Regions from separate parts of the Pseudoalteromonas sp. SR41-4 genome, predicted to be linked through region 1. Evidence: predicted binding sites of a transcription regulator. Region 1 holds the regulator's gene; each other region holds the start of a gene.
What was found. Region 1 encodes LexA, which represses DNA repair genes until DNA is damaged. Its sites were predicted from a motif close to TACTGTATNNNNATACAGTA; they were not measured.
Positions count from the first base shown of each region.

Region 2: a site for LexA is predicted at 1,294-1,313, ahead of H5180_RS12210 (YebG family protein). Genes of this name have one in related genera too.
Region 3: a site for LexA is predicted at 3,156-3,175, ahead of uvrD (DNA helicase II). Genes of this name have one in related genera too.

Region 1 is NZ_JACJEI010000007.1:109,968-115,708, forward strand. It holds gene H5180_RS07780 (endonuclease) at 1-340, opposite strand, end outside; gene H5180_RS07785 (hypothetical protein) at 453-1,169, opposite strand; gene H5180_RS07790 (hypothetical protein) at 1,337-1,717, shown strand; gene H5180_RS07795 (PaaI family thioesterase) at 1,714-2,157, opposite strand; gene H5180_RS07800 (hypothetical protein) at 2,279-3,073, shown strand; gene lexA (transcriptional repressor LexA) at 3,148-3,765, shown strand; gene coxB (cytochrome c oxidase subunit II) at 4,187-5,329, shown strand; gene ctaD (cytochrome c oxidase subunit I) at 5,329-5,741, shown strand, end outside.
Region 2 is NZ_JACJEI010000013.1:87,209-92,949, reverse strand. It holds gene dsbB (disulfide bond formation protein DsbB) at 1-487, shown strand, start outside; gene H5180_RS12220 (DUF6170 family protein) at 487-789, shown strand; gene H5180_RS12215 (ComEA family DNA-binding protein) at 806-1,102, opposite strand; gene H5180_RS12210 (YebG family protein) at 1,364-1,678, shown strand; gene putP (sodium/proline symporter PutP) at 1,749-3,260, opposite strand; gene H5180_RS12200 (EAL and HDOD domain-containing protein) at 3,638-4,861, shown strand; gene H5180_RS12195 (VacJ family lipoprotein) at 4,931-5,662, opposite strand; gene ccmI (c-type cytochrome biogenesis protein CcmI) at 5,672-5,741, opposite strand, start outside.
Region 3 is NZ_JACJEI010000018.1:84,708-90,448, reverse strand. It holds gene H5180_RS15035 (GNAT family N-acetyltransferase) at 1-948, opposite strand, end outside; gene uvrD (DNA helicase II) at 926-3,091, opposite strand; gene H5180_RS15025 (hypothetical protein) at 3,419-3,643, shown strand; gene H5180_RS15020 (YacL family protein) at 3,755-4,123, shown strand; gene dut (dUTP diphosphatase) at 4,178-4,633, shown strand; gene H5180_RS15010 (dCTP deaminase domain-containing protein) at 4,654-5,217, shown strand; gene dcd (dCTP deaminase) at 5,217-5,738, shown strand.

The sequences.
Region 1 (5,741 bases):
TGACTTTAATGCAATTTTTTCGGCCGCCCTCTTGCCAGCATTGTAGCTGGTGACCAAATTCCCATGCAGACACAATATGTTCCCACTCAATCCGAGTTGCGCGCGCATTTGGTTTGCCTGAACGAGTAACCGCATTGCGAGGCACATAACCACATGCATTTGGGTCGGGCACCAGTTTTTTACCTTGGCGTTTAATATTACAGCCACAATAGAGGCTGGTGGCGTTATCAGGAAGGGTTTCGATGAGGTGTTTTTTTGCGCTGTAAAAACTGGTGAATTGTTCTGCATAAAGGTTAAAACTCACACAACACAATACCAGCGCAATAATTAAATGCGGCATATCCAATCACTTTAGTGAACTACAGGAAGCGCTAGTTTAGAGCGATTATTCAAAAAGTAAATCGCTTAACTGTGTGATGTAGTGGGAATTTCAACTCATCTACAAGGTAAGGTTAGCTACTTGGGCGACGGGAAGTACGTTTTCTAAAACGGATATTCTGTAGTAATAAAATAAAGCCAGTTAAACAAAACAATATGCTACTGGCTGCAAAACTAATTAATAATGGGTTATTAAAATCTTCACGTTGATCATAGTCCATTATGTGTAACATCCAGAAAAAATCGAAAATTCGCCAAATTGTGCTGCGAACAGTAATAACTTGGCCACTATCAGCGGATAAATATAGTGTGGTGTTAAACGTATCGTCAAAATTTACTTGCCAAATATTTTCTTTAAAGCCAACTTCGCGAGTACCTTTAGCTAGTTTGATCGCGTCTGTTACTTGCGCATTAATTAATAGATGAGCTTGGGCATTGGCAATAATTTGCGCTTTACTCGGTGCTACCAAAGGACTGCCAGTAACTCCGTTAAAGCTGTACTCACCGTTACTGTTGCTCACAATAATGGTAGGGATTGTTAAAAAGTGACTATAACTAATTTGTCTTGGCTGAGTAATTTGTGCAACGATATTATCAACTGAGGCTAGATAATCAGCTTGTTTGAATGGGTTATTTAATTGCCGCGCAGCTAAATGTTTACCGTGAACTTTTTCAAGCGGTATAGCACTCATAATTAAACCACCGAGTAACCATGCAAAAATTTGTAGCGCTAATAAGTAACCTAACCATTTGTGAAACTTACGCGCATGTTTAAAAATGCGTTTATCCATAGTGACTACCTGTTTGTTATTAGTGCGGTATTCTATAAATTATATTGAGTTTGCCAATGTGGCAAATTGTCGCATCAACAAAATAAAACTAGCTACTCTAGATTTGGTATATACGCAAAATTAGGTTAAAGTTTGCGTTGTTATTAACGCAGGGTAAAAATGAAACAATGTCGGAAATTCAATTTTTAAATGTAGATCTAGAGCTTGAATCAAAGCAAGATATTAGTTTGTTAGTTGCAGACTTAAAAAAAAGTGCTGTGGTTTTGCATTACGATAAAGATGAGTACCGTCAACTAGCACGTATTGAGTCTAATGAAGACGTTATCTCACCAGATAAAGCGATTAACCACTTATGTGAGTTAATTGAATCTTGCTCACGCAATGCATTAAAGCAGTGGTTATCATGCTCAAAGCGCACCTTTGATATTGGCTTTGAATCAGGCACTTCGCCAAAATGCTTTAATCAAGCGCTCAGTGCCGATACTTTATTGCGTATTTCTGCTATTGGCGCAGGTATTGAAATTACAATTTATCCACTTTCAAGTTAGCCTTTTCGCTCTACAATTGCTGCGGTCATTCTTGATACGCAGCACAGTTCTCCACGACTATTGGTGATTTTTATTTCCCATACGGATGTACGCTTGCCTAAGTGTAGTGGTGTTGCTATCGCGGTTAATAAACCATTACGTGATGCTTTTAGATGATTGGCATTGATCTCCTGGCCAACACAATAAAACTTTGTAAAATCAACAGCAAAGTTTGCAGCATAACTCGCCACCGTTTCTGCAAGTACAACATTTGCGCCGCCATGCACCATACCCATAGGGTTATGATGAGCTGGGATCGCGGGCATCGTTGCTACTAAATAATCATCGCCTATTTCACTTATTTCAATGCCCATGGTTTTCATCAATGTGCCTTGACCACTTATGCCGTCATCAAGTTGCTTACATTGTGCTAGGGTGATCGGTTGATACCAAATACTCATCTGTCTACCTCACTAAGTTATTTACTAAATCAGTCTACACTTTTAAACATTTTCCTACAGTTAAGATCATAAAAATAGATAAAATGTACCTATATTATCTAACTGTTAATGGATCTTAAGGATGAAAGTAAAGGTATTTGGATGTGGTGCAATATTATTGATGAGCCTTGTTGCTCAGCCGCAGGCTGTTGCTAGTACCCAACATCAACTCGATATTGGTTTTACCGATTTAGCTGGTTTAGATGAATCTTTTTTAGGCGCACGATACCGATATTTTGCGCAAGATCTTGAATCTTTGACTGGTCCATACGAGCTAAAAGCGTATTTAAATCAAGTCAATAATTATGCTATTGGTGGGTTTGCTAATGATGATTTTAGCTATTTAAATGCCGATGCTGCCATCTATGGTCCCGCAGGATTAGTTATTAGTGCCAGCGCGCAGCGCCTCTGTGAGGATAATAGCTATTGGCAAAATACTGATTATTTAGTGAGTGCCGCTGTTGGTAAGCAAATGAATGAACAGTTACAACTAGGGTTCAATGTATATTACAGTCGCTTAGAGCGCCATGATATGTGGTTTGGCAAAGATAATGAAAGAGTCGCGGTTGAATGGACTTATGCACCTTATGTTCGTTGGACAAATATAGTTAGCAATCAAGGTTGGGATTTAGAGCTAAAGCAATTGGCAGGGCGTTATCGTTATGTGCAGGGGCAGGCGGTTTATTATGTAAATCAAGCATGGTCAGTGGGAGTCGTTGCCAATATTCGGAATCAGAAAAATCTAAAAGACAACTATGAACTGCAAACGCAATATTGGTTTAATCAACATGTAGCATTAAAGTTTGGTCTTGGATCTGCGCTTGATTCTGGAAGTGGTTTAAATAGTATGAGCTTGTTATTAACGGCGCGATTTTAAGCCAATTTATATTTGCGATTTTCAGATAACTGTATATACTCACAGTTAAATGTACTGTATGGAAAACCAGTTGTATGCGCCCATTAACGAATCGCCAAGCTCAAATTCTCGAACTTATTAAAGTTTTTATTAAAGATACCGGTATGCCGCCAACCCGTGCTGAGATTGCGCAAACGTTAGGTTTTAAAAGTGCTAATGCAGCGGAAGAACATTTAAAGGCATTAGCGAAAAAGGGCGTTATTAAAATGAAGCCCGGTGCTAGTCGAGGTATTCAGTTAGTTGAAGAGGATGAGCCGGAACAACTTGGTTTACCTCTAATAGGCAGAGTTGCCGCTGGTGAGCCTATTTTGGCAGAGCAGCATGTTGAAAGTCATTGCAAAATAGATCCACTCTTGTTTAAACCGGCTGCTGATTTTTTACTGCGTGTGCAAGGCATGAGTATGAAAGACATTGGTATTATGGATGGCGATTTATTGGCAGTACACAGCACTCAAGTTGCTGAAAATGGCCAAGTGGTGGTTGCCCGTGTTGATGACGATGTAACAGTAAAACGCCTTGAAAAAGCAGGTAAAAAAGTTTTTTTACATGCTGAAAACGATGAATTTTCACCGATTGAAGTGGATCTTGAACATGAATCTTTCAATATTGAAGGGTTAGCTGTTGGGGTGATCCGCAACGCTGATTGGATGTAAATTTTTTGATCTGTATTTTGCACCAAATTGGTGAAGTTTGGTGCATTTAATTTTTTACCGCTTTAATGGCTAGATTTTATACTTAGCTATAGCGTCCTAAGCCCTATCAAATCTACTTGTCAGCTACTTTTAGCCCTCTAATATTATCCCTAATTACAAAATAACGCGCTGATTTTTAGCTGTTATTTATGCACCAAAAAAGAATTTAATTGCTCTTAAAACTTGCTAATTGTTCATTTTTTAACTAATTGGTTAATACACTGTGTTAACAGCTACTTTAAAAGTCTAACAATTTTGCTCAATAGCATAATTTAGGGTTGCGTTAATATTCAGTAACAATAAAAAATAACGAATTGGCGCGAATAAAGCTGTGCCGCCTTTTCGCTTTGCGTTTTGCAATAGCATTTAAAGGAGCCGTCACATGGGTAAATTGAGCTCTACCTTGTGGCTTATATTGTTTGTTCTACCGCAGCAAGTATTGGCTAATAGCCAGTTTAATATGCGTAAGGGCGTAACAGATATAAGTAATGATGTTTATCAGCTGCACATGACAATATTTATTATATGTTGTGTGATTGGGGTCATCGTGTTCGCCGTCATGTTTTGGGCACTGATCCACCACCGTAAATCTAAAGGGGCAAAACCAGCCCAATTTCATGAAAGTACTAAAGTTGAAATCCTTTGGACGGCAATCCCGTTTGTGATTTTAATTGGTATGGCAATTCCTGCGACAAAAACTTTGATTGCAATGGAAGATGCTAGTAAAGCTGATCTCACGATTAAAATTACTGGTTCTCAATGGAAATGGCATTATGAGTACATGGGTGAAGATGTTGAGTTTTATTCAATGCTTGCTACACCTCAAGATGAAATAACTAATCTTGCAAATAAAAACCCTAATTACCTGCTTGAAGTTGATAAACCTTTGGTGTTGCCAATTAATCAAAAAGTACGATTTTTAATGACCTCAGACGACGTTATTCATTCTTGGTGGGTGCCTGATTTTGCAGTGAAAAAAGATGCTAACCCTGGGTTTATCAATGAAACTTGGACCAGAATTAATGAAGAGGGCATTTATCGAGGGCAATGTGCAGAACTATGCGGAAAGGATCATGGCTTTATGCCTGTGGTGGTTGAAGCTAAATCTGAGCAAGCATTTGCAAACTGGCTGAGCGAAGCTAAGCAGGCAAAAGCAAACGCTGCAATTGCTGATGCTGCATTATTAGATCAAACATTACCAAAAGAAGAATTAATGACACTCGGCGAGCAAGTCTATATGGCCAGTTGCGCTGCGTGTCACCAACCAACAGGTATGGGCTTACCGGGGGTTTTCCCGGCGCTCAAAGGCAGTCCGGTAGTATTAGGAGATATTAAAGATCATATTGATGTAGTGCTTCATGGTCGCCCAGGTACCGCTATGCAAGCATTTGACAAGCAGTTATCAATCAAGCAGCTAGCAGCTGTGATCACCTATAAGCGTAATGCATGGGGCAATGACACTGGGGATGTAATTCAACCGAGTCAGATACAAGCCGCGATTGATGCAACTTCGGAGGCTAAATAATGAGTAGCGTAACAGAGCAACAACATGATCAAGCTGCACACCATGATGGACATCATCATCCTGCGAAAGGTTTTAAACGCTGGCTTTATACTACTAACCATAAAGATATCGGTAGCTTATATTTAATTTTTTCGTTGACGATGTTTTTAATTGGTGGCGCCATGGCGATGGTGATCCGCGCAGAGTTATTTCAACCTGGCTTACAGTTAGTAGAGCCTCACTTTTTCAATCAAATGACCACAGTACATGGCTTGATCATGGTATTTGGTGCCGTTATGCCGGCCTTTACAGGATTGGCTAACTGGATGGTACCACTCATGATTGGCGCACCAGATATGGCATTACCACGGATGAATAATTGGAGCTTTTGGATTTTACCTTTTGCTTTTATTATTTTACTGGCATCCCTGTT
Region 2 (5,741 bases), on a different contig from region 1:
ACAACGCAGTGCTTGGTTACTACTCGCTTTTAGCGCTTTTATTTTTGAATTAATCGCATTGTATTTCCAATACCAAATGGGCTTAGAGCCATGCATTATGTGTATTTATCAACGTACTGCCATGCTAGGGTTACTAGCCGCAGGGTTAGTCGGCGCAGTCAGACCAACCAATTTAATTTGCCGTATAACAGCATTTTCAGCATGGGCAGTTGCTAGTATTTGGGGTTACTTAATTGCACGCCAACATATTGATATGCAAACGACAACCGATCCCTTTGCGTTTAGCTGCGAATTCGAGCCTAATTTTCCATTACCATTACATGAGTGGATGCCACATTTTTTTGCTGCGACAGGAGACTGTGGCAACATCGATTGGCAATTTGCAGGGTTAAGTATGCCAGCATGGATGGAGATCATTTTTGCGGTATTTACTCTGATACTGATAAGCGTTGTAGTAAGTCGTTTAATAATTAAAAAGTCGCTGTGATGATTGCATTATTTTCAAGTCAAGTAACGCAATTAAAATCGTTTAAAATACGTCAACGTCAGCAAATAATTGCGATTGCAGTGAGTATGTTAACTCCAATGCAAAAAATCAGTTTGCGTATTATAAAGCTGATTTTATTGATCCCAGTATTTCTATCATTAGCGTATATCGAAGGTTGGCTGTTACTTCCTGTATTACTGGTGGCTGGGTTAAGTTACCCGTTGTTAACCACCCCTGTTGAAATTCAATTCTCTAAACACTATTTGAGCAAGGCTATAAAGCAATTTGAACAGGGCGAATAATTCGCCCTGTAGTTTTTTAAAATGTAACTTTGCCATCCAGTTTAGCGACTAATTTATCGCCAATACCTTTCACCTGCGCTAGATCTGCAACAGACTTAAATTTGCCTTGCTCGGTACGGTAATCAACTATCGCTTGTGCTTTTGATTTACCAATACCTGGCAGCTGGGTAAGCTGCTCGACTGTTGCTTGATTAACATTGACTAACTGAACTTTACCCATACTTTCAGTAGCTTCGGTTTTAGTTACAGCGGCACCACTAGGCAATGATATAGCCAAGCCAAGCACTACGACTATTAAAGTTAAAAACTTCATGTTTCTCCTCCATGATGTCCATACGTGGACTCAATTAATAGTTGACTTTAATGCCTTCACTTTTGGACTACTTCCAAATAAAGTCATACTAAAAAAGTGCGACTATTTAAATAAAGTAAAGTTGTACCTCTTTGTCAAATCCTAATAGTAAAAAATAAAAATGTTCACTTGCAAAAAGACCAATAAACAATTACTGTACATAAAAACAGTAATCAATCAAGGTGAACTTGTTATTCACCAAGCAAATTGGCAGGAGAAATCATGGCTGTTGTTGTTAAATATGTTGTAGAGAGAAACGGAGTCGAGCGTATGACGTTTACTACTAAAAAAGAAGCTGACGCGTATGACAAAATGCTTGATATAGCAGAGTCGCTTGAGGTTATGCTTGAGAAAGTTGATGTACCACTAAGCGAACAACAAATCGAATCGCTCGCACTTGAGATTGCTAAAAGTAAAGACGACTTTATGAATGTACTTAAAGGCGGCAAAGAGGCAATACAGAAAGCACCAACGGCGAAAGTAAAAAAAGAAAATGTAGCGTCTATTAAAGCCAGCACTGATAAAGAAGCAAGCTAAAAAATCATAAGTTAACTAACTAAAAAAGGGCAATTAATTGCCCTTTTTTAGTTATAAAAATTACTACTCGTTATAGCCCTCGTTCAACTTCATCAAATAATTCGGTGATCTCTTTATTTGGTGGCGCTGTTGATAAGCTCACTGTAATGATTGCAATTGTTGCAAGTATAAAGCCCGGTATAATTTCATAAATGATACTGCTGAGACTCTCTCCATTTATGGTGATTGGCGCATATATCCAGATCAACACTGTCCCTGCACCCACAACCATACCACTGATCGCACCTTGTAGATTCATTCGCTTCCAATATAAACTAAGTAATACTAACGGGCCAAACGCAGCCCCAAAACCTGCCCACGCATTACTTACTAAATCTAAAATAGAACTGTCGCGGTCATAAGCCAAATAAATAGCAAATAATGCAACGAGTAGTACACTAATTCGACCAACTAAAACCAGCTCGGTTTGTGATGCATCACGGTTTAAATAAATTTTGTAGAAGTCTTCAGTCAAAGAGCTTGAACAAACCAATAACTGAGATGAAATAGTACTCATAATCGCAGCTAAAATAGCAGCAAGTAAAAAGCCGGCAATAAGTGGATGGAAAACCAATTCAGATAATACTAAAAATATCGTTTCTTTATCGTCAATCAACATTTGATTTTCGATCATGTAAGCAGCACCAAATAGTCCTGTTAACACTGCACCAATTGCTGATAAGGTCATCCACGACATACCAATACGACGCATAGTAGGCATATCTTTAACAGATCGTACTGACATAAAACGCACTATGATATGCGGTTGACCGAAATAACCTAAGCCCCATGCCATTGCAGAAATAATAGCGATGGTTGAACCGCCTGCAAACCAATCTAACATATTAAGAGAGTGGACTTCGCTCTCTTTCGGAGCGCTTAACAGCAAGTCATAACTGGCATTAGTAAGTGTGTCTAACACTGGCTGATCTAGCATCATATAAGTAACAATAGGTACAGCAAGTAGCGAGATGAACATGATGCAACCTTGCACAAAGTCAGTCAAACTCACAGCTAAGAAACCACCAAACAATGTATAAAGTACGACGACCCCGGTTGTCACATAAAGCCCCGTTTCGTAACTCATCTGAAATGAGTTTTCGAATAATTTACCGCCAGCGACAACGCCTGAAGAAGTATAAAGTGTGAAGAAAACGATGATCACGATTGCCGAAATTACACGTAATATATTTTTATTATCAGCAAAACGATTAGCAAAGTAATCAGGAATAGTAATCGAGTCATTCGCTTTCTCAGTATAGACACGCAGGCGTGGCGCTACTAAGAAGTAGTTTGCCCAAGCGCCAAGTACTAAGCCTATTGCAATCCAAACTTTACTTAAGCCAAATAGATACATAGCACCGGGTAAGCCCATAAGTAGCCAACCACTCATATCCGATGCACCGGCAGATAGAGCAGCTACAGCTGGTGATAAACTTCTGCCACCCAACATATAGCCCGACACATCGGCGGTAGACTGCTTATAAGCGTACAAGCCAATACCTAGCATTACGATAAAATACGCAGCTAAAGAAATAATCATTCCAGTTTCCAAACTCGCCTCCAACTCTGAAGTTAAAACCTGGCTTTTAATCCTAATAATGACTCATAAATCAATACTATATAAAGTCATTATTGGTGTAAAAACCAACCTAGAGCTTGACTATATCACGCAAAGGGTGAATAACTCCAATTACTAAGTTAACCTTACAATGATATAGGGTTAAGCGGTTTTACCTAATGGTTAATTATTTGACTATAGAACATGGTAATTAATACTTAATTACCCTAGGATTAGATCGATGATTTTGCAATTAATCAATACTATAGTATTGATATTTTAAATATAGTTAATGCTATTTATGTTGTTTTATCTTATATTGCCCAAGTAATCGCTTAACTGATGTGGACCCGCTGTTTATGTATTTTTATGCTGCACGCCAACCAATTTTAGATCGAAACAAACAACTTGTAGGATATGAGTTACTTTTTCGTGACGGCGTTGATAATGTATTCCCAGATATTGATGGTGACGAGGCAACTAGCCGGCTAATTGAAGGTAGTCAATTCAATTTTGGCTTAGAAGATCTCACCGATAATAAACCAGCGTATATCAACTTTACGCTTGAAACATTACAAAAAGGCTACCCAACCCTGCTTGGTAAAGATCAGATTGTTGTAGAAATACTCGAAACAATTCAACCAGGGAAACGCTTACTCGCGATCGTCAAAGACTTAAAACAAAAAGGTTATACGCTCGCCCTGGATGATTATATTCACCAGCCTGTATGGCGTCATTTTTATCCTTTTATTGATATTATTAAAATAGATTTTCTCAATTGTGAAGTTGACACTATCCACAGCATAATCGAAGAAATTAAACCTTATCCGCATATAAAATTATTAGCAGAAAAGGTAGAAACCTACGAAAAGTATCAATTAGCATTAGATCTTGGCTTTACTTACTTTCAAGGGTTTTTCTTTTCCAAGCCAGAAATGGTGCAAAGTAAAACCTTGCCGCCATCAGAGATAGCTCTTGCCGAGCTGCTTTATGAGACATCCACTGTTGAAGTCAATTTAAAGAAAATTACCGACGTATTTGAGCGAGATGTAAACCTCTCTTATAAATTATTACGTTATAGTAATTCAGCGGCATTTAAGCGCAGAGCTGAGATCAGCACCATCAAACAAGCACTAATTGTGCTAGGTGCAGCAGAAATTAAAAAGTTTTTATCCTTGTTGTTTGCAGCTCAAGTTGCTGGTGATAAACCCGCAGAGTTAATACGCTTATCGTTAACTAGAGCACGCTTTACTGAGTTGCTAGCTATAAACCATAGTAAACTCAAAGATACGGGAATGGCTTTTTTAACCGGTATGATGTCACTAATGGATGCCATATTAGATGAAGATATGGAAAGCGTGATGAATAAGCTACCATTATCCAACGACATAAAGTTAGCATTATTAGAGGATCAAGGTTTACTGGCACAATATCTGCGCTTGGTAAAATTATACGAACAAGCCAATTGGCAAGGTGCAAACGCGATTAAAGATGAGCTTGGTCTTACAGCTGGTAAAGTGCCAGATGCATACCATGACGCAGTTAACTGGGCTAATGAACAAATGAAAGTACTGGCTGGGTAATAAATAACGCCGTAAAAACAATGCCAGCTTAGATGCTGGCATTGTTATTTAACCCGAAAATATAATATATTAAAGGCTTTCTAAAAAGTCTTCATCAAAATCTTCGGGCTCTTTTTCAACAGGTGGATTACCATCATACAGCTCATATAACTGACGTTGAAAGTAAATGTCTTTCATAAAAATATACGGATCGAGTGACTCATTCAATAAGCTTTCTTGCGGTATTAAAGAGGCTCGGGCTTCTACGGCCTTTAATGCAAACACCAATACAGTTTGTGGCGTGGTTAAGGCAATTTTCGGTAACACAAAGCTATCAACAACATCACCCGTCAGGTTACGCGCTGTTGACGGTCCCATTCCCGGTAGCATTAAATAGGCACCGTCACCTATTCCCCACACCCCCAGAGTTTGACCAAAGTCTTCATCAACAATATTCAAACCAAGCGATGTAGCAACATCAAATAAGCCAAAAATACCCACTGTTGAATTAACTAAAAAGCGCGCTAAACTAACCCCTGCGTTACCCGCTTTACCTTGTAACGTGGCATTAATTACATCAGTTGGTGCACTAATGTTACCAGTAAAATTGACGATACTACGGCGCACCGGTGTTGGCGTTACAGCCACATACCCTACCGCAACAGGGCGCAGAACATACGCATCAAGTACATCCATATTAAAATCATACATTGGACGATTAAATGATTGTAGTGGATCTCGCTCATCTATTTTTTCGTCAGGCACTTGTGCGCATCCTGCTAGCACCAATAGTCCAAACAAAACTAAACTCTGTCTTAACATCTTTTATCCTTAAGGTATTAATTCATTGATAAGTAAATCATAAGCCTTGGTTTGGCTACGTTCTAACACATCTGAACGC
Region 3 (5,741 bases), on a different contig from region 1:
CCCGCGGCCATTCCCTTCATAACCTACCATAGTGCTGGCAAATATAATGCGGGGATAATGCGTGAGCATTTTAATTAATAATGGTACTGGGATCGCAGCAGCTTCATCAACCAACAATACATCACAGTCAGGTAGTTCATTTAGTAATTGATCCGGAGCGATATAATGCAAGTTGGCGAGTTGTTTATCCCGAGTTTGATAGCTTAATCCTCGTGCTGCGGCAAAGTGTTTAAAACAGCTGTGTAGGGCGTTAAACTGCTGTGCACAAATGAGTATTTTTTTATCGTTAAGTGTTGCAGCAGCAAGCCCTAAAGCCGCCGATTTTCCACGGCCACGATCGGCGCTGATCAATAAAGGGCGATTGGCTCTACCGTTGGCAGTTCTAATGATTTGCTCGATGCAAAATTGCTGTTCAGTTAGGTTTATTTTACCTGCTAGCTGGCTTGTTTCTGGTAACGTTTGCCAGCCTGATTGTTGGCTGAGGTGCAGATACAAATTACTCTGGAGTAAGCGTGCCAAGCGTTGGTTAAAATAACTCTGCTGTTGTTGTTGAGCAAATGATTGAAAGGCGGTCAGTGCTGGGTCACACCAATAGTGTAAATCATCAAGTTCTGGCAACAATACAATAAATAAACCGCCAGCCTGAACAGTGCCACTAAGAGCAGCAAATTTGTCTGGCACTAAGCCACTAAAACCGTCATAAATAACATGCTGAAATTCTTGGCCAAGAATTTGATGAGTATGTTCAGGCCAGCTACTGTCAGTGAGTTCGCCACTAGTTGATAATACCTTAACAAGCGGATGGCAAAGTTGCTTGAGTAACTCATTAGCCTGTTGATAACACCAGTTTTGTTCGCCAGTAATGAGTAGCAATTGCCTATGTTTAGCATAGGCAATTTGCGGTAGGATATTACTTATTAACGAGTTAAATGGCTTGTAGTCGTGCATAAACAGTTACTAACCACTTACTACCAAAGTCATCAAAATTCACTTGTACGCGAGATTGAGCGCCACTGCCTTCGTAATTAATAACCGTTCCCATACCAAATTTTGCATGTAATACGTGTTGTCCTAAGCTAAAGCCACTTTCTTCAAATACGGCATGACTTACTGATGAGCTAAATCGTCCTGCTGCGGGTGGTCGCGATACTTGAGTTTTAATACGAATTTCTTCAATACAATCTTCAGGCATTTCACGTAAAAAGCGTGATGGACTGTGGTACTTTTCTTGACCATAAAGACGGCGGCTCTCGGCATGGCTAATATAGAGTTTTTCCATGGCGCGAGTCATGCCGACATAACAAAGACGACGCTCTTCTTCTAACCGACCTGATTCTTCATTACTTTGTTGAGATGGGAACATGCCTTCTTCAACACCAACCATAAATACGAGTGGAAACTCTAAGCCTTTCGCTGAGTGCAACGTCATCATTTGCACTGCATCTTCATGTTCTTCAGCTTGACCATCACCGGATTCCAGTGAGGTATAAGCCAAGAATCCTTGCAGTGGTGAGCTAAACTCTTCATCTTCCGGGAGTTCGTATTGGCCACAGGCGCTGATCAGCTCTTCTAAGTTTTCTACCCGGGCGCGGCCCTTTTCGCCTTTTTCTGCTTGATACATCGCCATTAAACCAGATGTTTGAATAGCGTATTTCGCTTGCTCTTCTAAAGTGAGATCACCAATTTTATCTTCAATATGTTCTACCAGTTCAACAAACTTAGTAACAACCGTCGCCGCACGTCCTGATAAATGTTGTTGTTCTACGATGGCTTTGGCGGCGTACCATAATGGCAATGATTCGCTACGCGCACAATCGCGAATATGGCTTAAGGTTTTATCGCCAATGCCACGAGCAGGAGTGTTAATCACTCGCTCAAATGCAGCATCATCCTGACGATTACCTACGAGCCGTAAATATGCCAGCGCATCTTTAATTTCCTGACGTTCAAAGAAGCGCATACCGCCGTAAATGCGGTACTTCAAGCCTTCTTGTAACATCGCTTCTTCAAGTACCCGCGATTGCGCGTTACTACGATATAAAATCGCCGCATCTTGTAGGGCATTACCAGCGTTTAACCAGCTGCGTAATTTGCTGCTTACAAAGCGCGCTTCGTCTAATTCGTTAAAAGCGGCATAAACAGAAATAGGTTCACCATCATTGCCATCAGTCCAGAGGCTTTTACCCATTCGGTCTGAGTTATTTTGAATAAGTGCATTAGACGCTTTTAGAATAGTGGCAGTAGAGCGATAGTTTTGTTCAAGGCGAATAGTTTCGGCTTTAAAATCGGTCAAAAAGCGCTTAATGTTTTCAATTTTAGCACCACGCCAACCGTAAATACTTTGGTCATCATCACCTACGATCATGATGCTGTTGGTATCGCCGGCTAATAATTTAAGCCATGCATATTGAATGGTGTTGGTATCTTGAAACTCGTCTACTAGCATATGGGCAAAACGTTGCTGGTAGTGACGTAGTAAGGTTGGATTATTTTTTAGTACTTCAAAACTACGTAATAAGATTTCGGCAAAATCAACTAATCCTGCTCGATCACATGCTTCTTGATAAGCGGTGTAAACTTTAAGCATCATTTGTTCGTTGATGTCGTAAGCTTGGATATCTTTGGGGCGCAGACCTTCATCTTTCTTGGCGCTGATATACCAGCCAAACTGTTTTGCAGGCCATTTTTTGTCATCAATATTCATGGCTTTTAATAAGCGTTTGATCATTCTAAGTTGATCATCAGAGTCTAAAATTTGAAACGCTTCTGGTAAGTTTGCTTCGCGATGGTGGGCGCGCAATATACGGTGTGATAAGCCATGGAAAGTACCAATCCACATACCACCTACTGGTGCCTGAAGGGCTTGTTCAACGCGCGTGCGCATTTCTTTAGCTGCTTTATTGGTAAAGGTTACTGCAAAAATACTATAAGCGGAGGCTTGCTCAACCTGCATTAACCATGCGATACGATGAACGAGTACTCGAGTTTTCCCAGAGCCTGCGCCAGCAAGCACCAGCATATTTTGGAGTGGGGCTGCAACTGCATCCCGTTGTTTATCATTTAAACCGTCGAGTAATTCTGAAACGTCCATCATCACGCCTTTTCAATCAATATTAAAAGCAGTATAACAGGTGTTTTTGTTAGGCTAAATAAAATACTGTTTTTATAACCAGTTAATTTAATACATAGTCTAAAGGCTTTAAAAACTTAATGATTCATTTATAGTCATTTTTTAGCTAAGCTAGATCAGTGGTGTGAAGTGATATCGCCAATTTGACTTATATTTAGTAAAAATCACGATTTTAGCTAGTTCTTCGTATTACCGTTGATTTTAACATATTGATTTTTAATAACTAAATAATTGGCATGAAGAATGTAAGTAGATAAGAATAAAATTAAATTAATAATTGAGGTTAACATGGCAGAGCAAGGTTCAGGCGGTAATGTTATCGCAGCGATTTGTAATATATTTTTCCCAGGTTTAGGGCAGTTAGTTCAAGGCCGGATCATGGCGGCAATTGGTTTCTTCCTAGCGTGGGTTATTAGTGGCGCGCTTATTTATGTTGCGATTGGTTTTATATTACTGCCGATCGTCTATATTTGGGCAATCATTGATGCCGCGCGGTTTAGATCTTATCGGTAGCTGTATCACTTCAAAGAATAGCGCTTTTTAGCGCTATTTTTGTCACTGGCTTTATTTATTCAGCACTGACTAGGGTATAATCCCGATCATTAGTTGTATTTAGGTAAAGTTATGGAATACCAATTTATACGCGATCCAATAAGTGGCCTGCGGATTAAAATTAGCAGTGAACATGCGGTTATTGGCCGTTGGTTAAATGAAGAAATAGGCAAAGACAAAGTCGCGATGGTGCAGGCACTTATTAGCTCGGTGAGTTCAAGCTTTGAGCCGGTAACACTTAAAGGCCAAGAAATTGACCTAATTCTGTCTAAAGATGAAGCGTTATTTGAAGCGCATGCGCTGCATCAAGATAACGAAGATATATTAGCCTACCAAGATGATGAATTAATGCTTGAAGAGAATGATTTAAGCAGTGGTTGTGGTTTTGAAGACTTTGTTGACCTGATTAACTCGTGGCATGAGTTTTCGGCTGGTCGTTAAGTTATATTATCTGTATTATTCTGTTTATAGACTTATTCAAAGTAGAAAGTAAAAATGAGAAATATTGATTTAAAAATTATAGATAAACGTTTAGGCAATGAGTTCCCGCTACCTAGCTATGCAACTGAAGGCTCAGCAGGTATTGATCTGAGAGCTTGTATTGAAACTGATTTGGTTTTAGAACCAGGCCAAGTTGAACTTATTCCATCTGGCTTTGCGGTACATATGAAAGATAATGGCCTTGCCGCTACTATAATACCACGCTCTGGTTCCGGTCATAAGCATGGCTTAGTTATGGGTAATTTAGTTGGGCTTATTGACTCAGACTACCAAGGGCAAATCTTTATTTCTTTATGGAACCGCAGTGATAAAACATATACCGTTAAAGTAGGCGAAAGAATCGCTCAGCTTGTGTTTGTGCCGATTGTACAAGTAGGTTTTAACGTTGTTAACGAATTTGATGCGACTGAGCGTGGTGAAGGTGGTTTTGGTAGTTCAGGTAAAAGCTAACTAATTACTAAGGATAGTCTATGATACTTGCAAAGGATTTAGAGAATAGAAGAATAGATATAGCTCCTCTGTGCACTGATTCGGCAGAGCAGGTTTCTGTCGATCTTAGTGTCGGCTCTATGTACAAGAAAGCAGGGGATTCTGATTGGAGAAATATCACAGATAAAGTCGTGATTTCGCCAAACAGTTGTTTGCTTATCTGTACAGAGCAGACAATAAAGATGCCGAATAATGCCTTTGCATTTTTGTCTTCTAAAGGAAGTCTTGGTGCGAAGGGGATCCTCGTCGCAAATACCAAGGTAGATCCTTTATTTGAAGGAAAGCTACACATACCGGTTTTTAACGTAGGTAATAAAAAAGTATCTTTATCAGCGAAGGATAAATTTTGCTCTCTGACTTTTTTGACGACAGAGCATCCAATTATTGGTGACAGTACGAGAAATGCTGTAAATATTGAACCTAGTGATACAAGTATAATTAAAGACTTCTTTAGTAACCATACACCACATGTAATCACAGGAGTTGTGTCTATCCTAGCATCGCTACTGGCAGTTCTTTTAACATATCTACTTACAAAGGCATAATGATGATTCTGACACAAGTTGCACTTAGGGCTCTAGTTGAAAAGAATGCAGTGGTTAGAAGAAACCAAGATGTTGTTGTTGATACAACATCAATAGGGCTCCATTTAGATAATCAGTTTACTAAATATGCACCTTATGATGGTGAGGCTTTCACTCCACCTAGAAAAATGGAAACGACAACGACGACATTAGGAGAAGGACAAGACATAATTCTTCCACCTAATGGTAAGTTGCTTGCGTGTACACAAGAAGAAATTGTATTACCTACTGACAAATTCGGATTGGTACAGACCAAGGGCTCAATTGCTCGAGGTTTTCTGTTCGCTCATGTTTGTGATGGTCAAATAGATCCTGGGTATAGAGGGAAAATTACTTTGGAATTAATTAATATGAGTGAATTTTACTATAAATTAGTACCAGGTATGCCTATAGCTTCTTTATTTCTTTTTGCAACGGACACTGATGTATCAGCTTATGCTGGGCGCTATCAAAATTCAATGCACCCAACTGCCATGGCCTAGAAG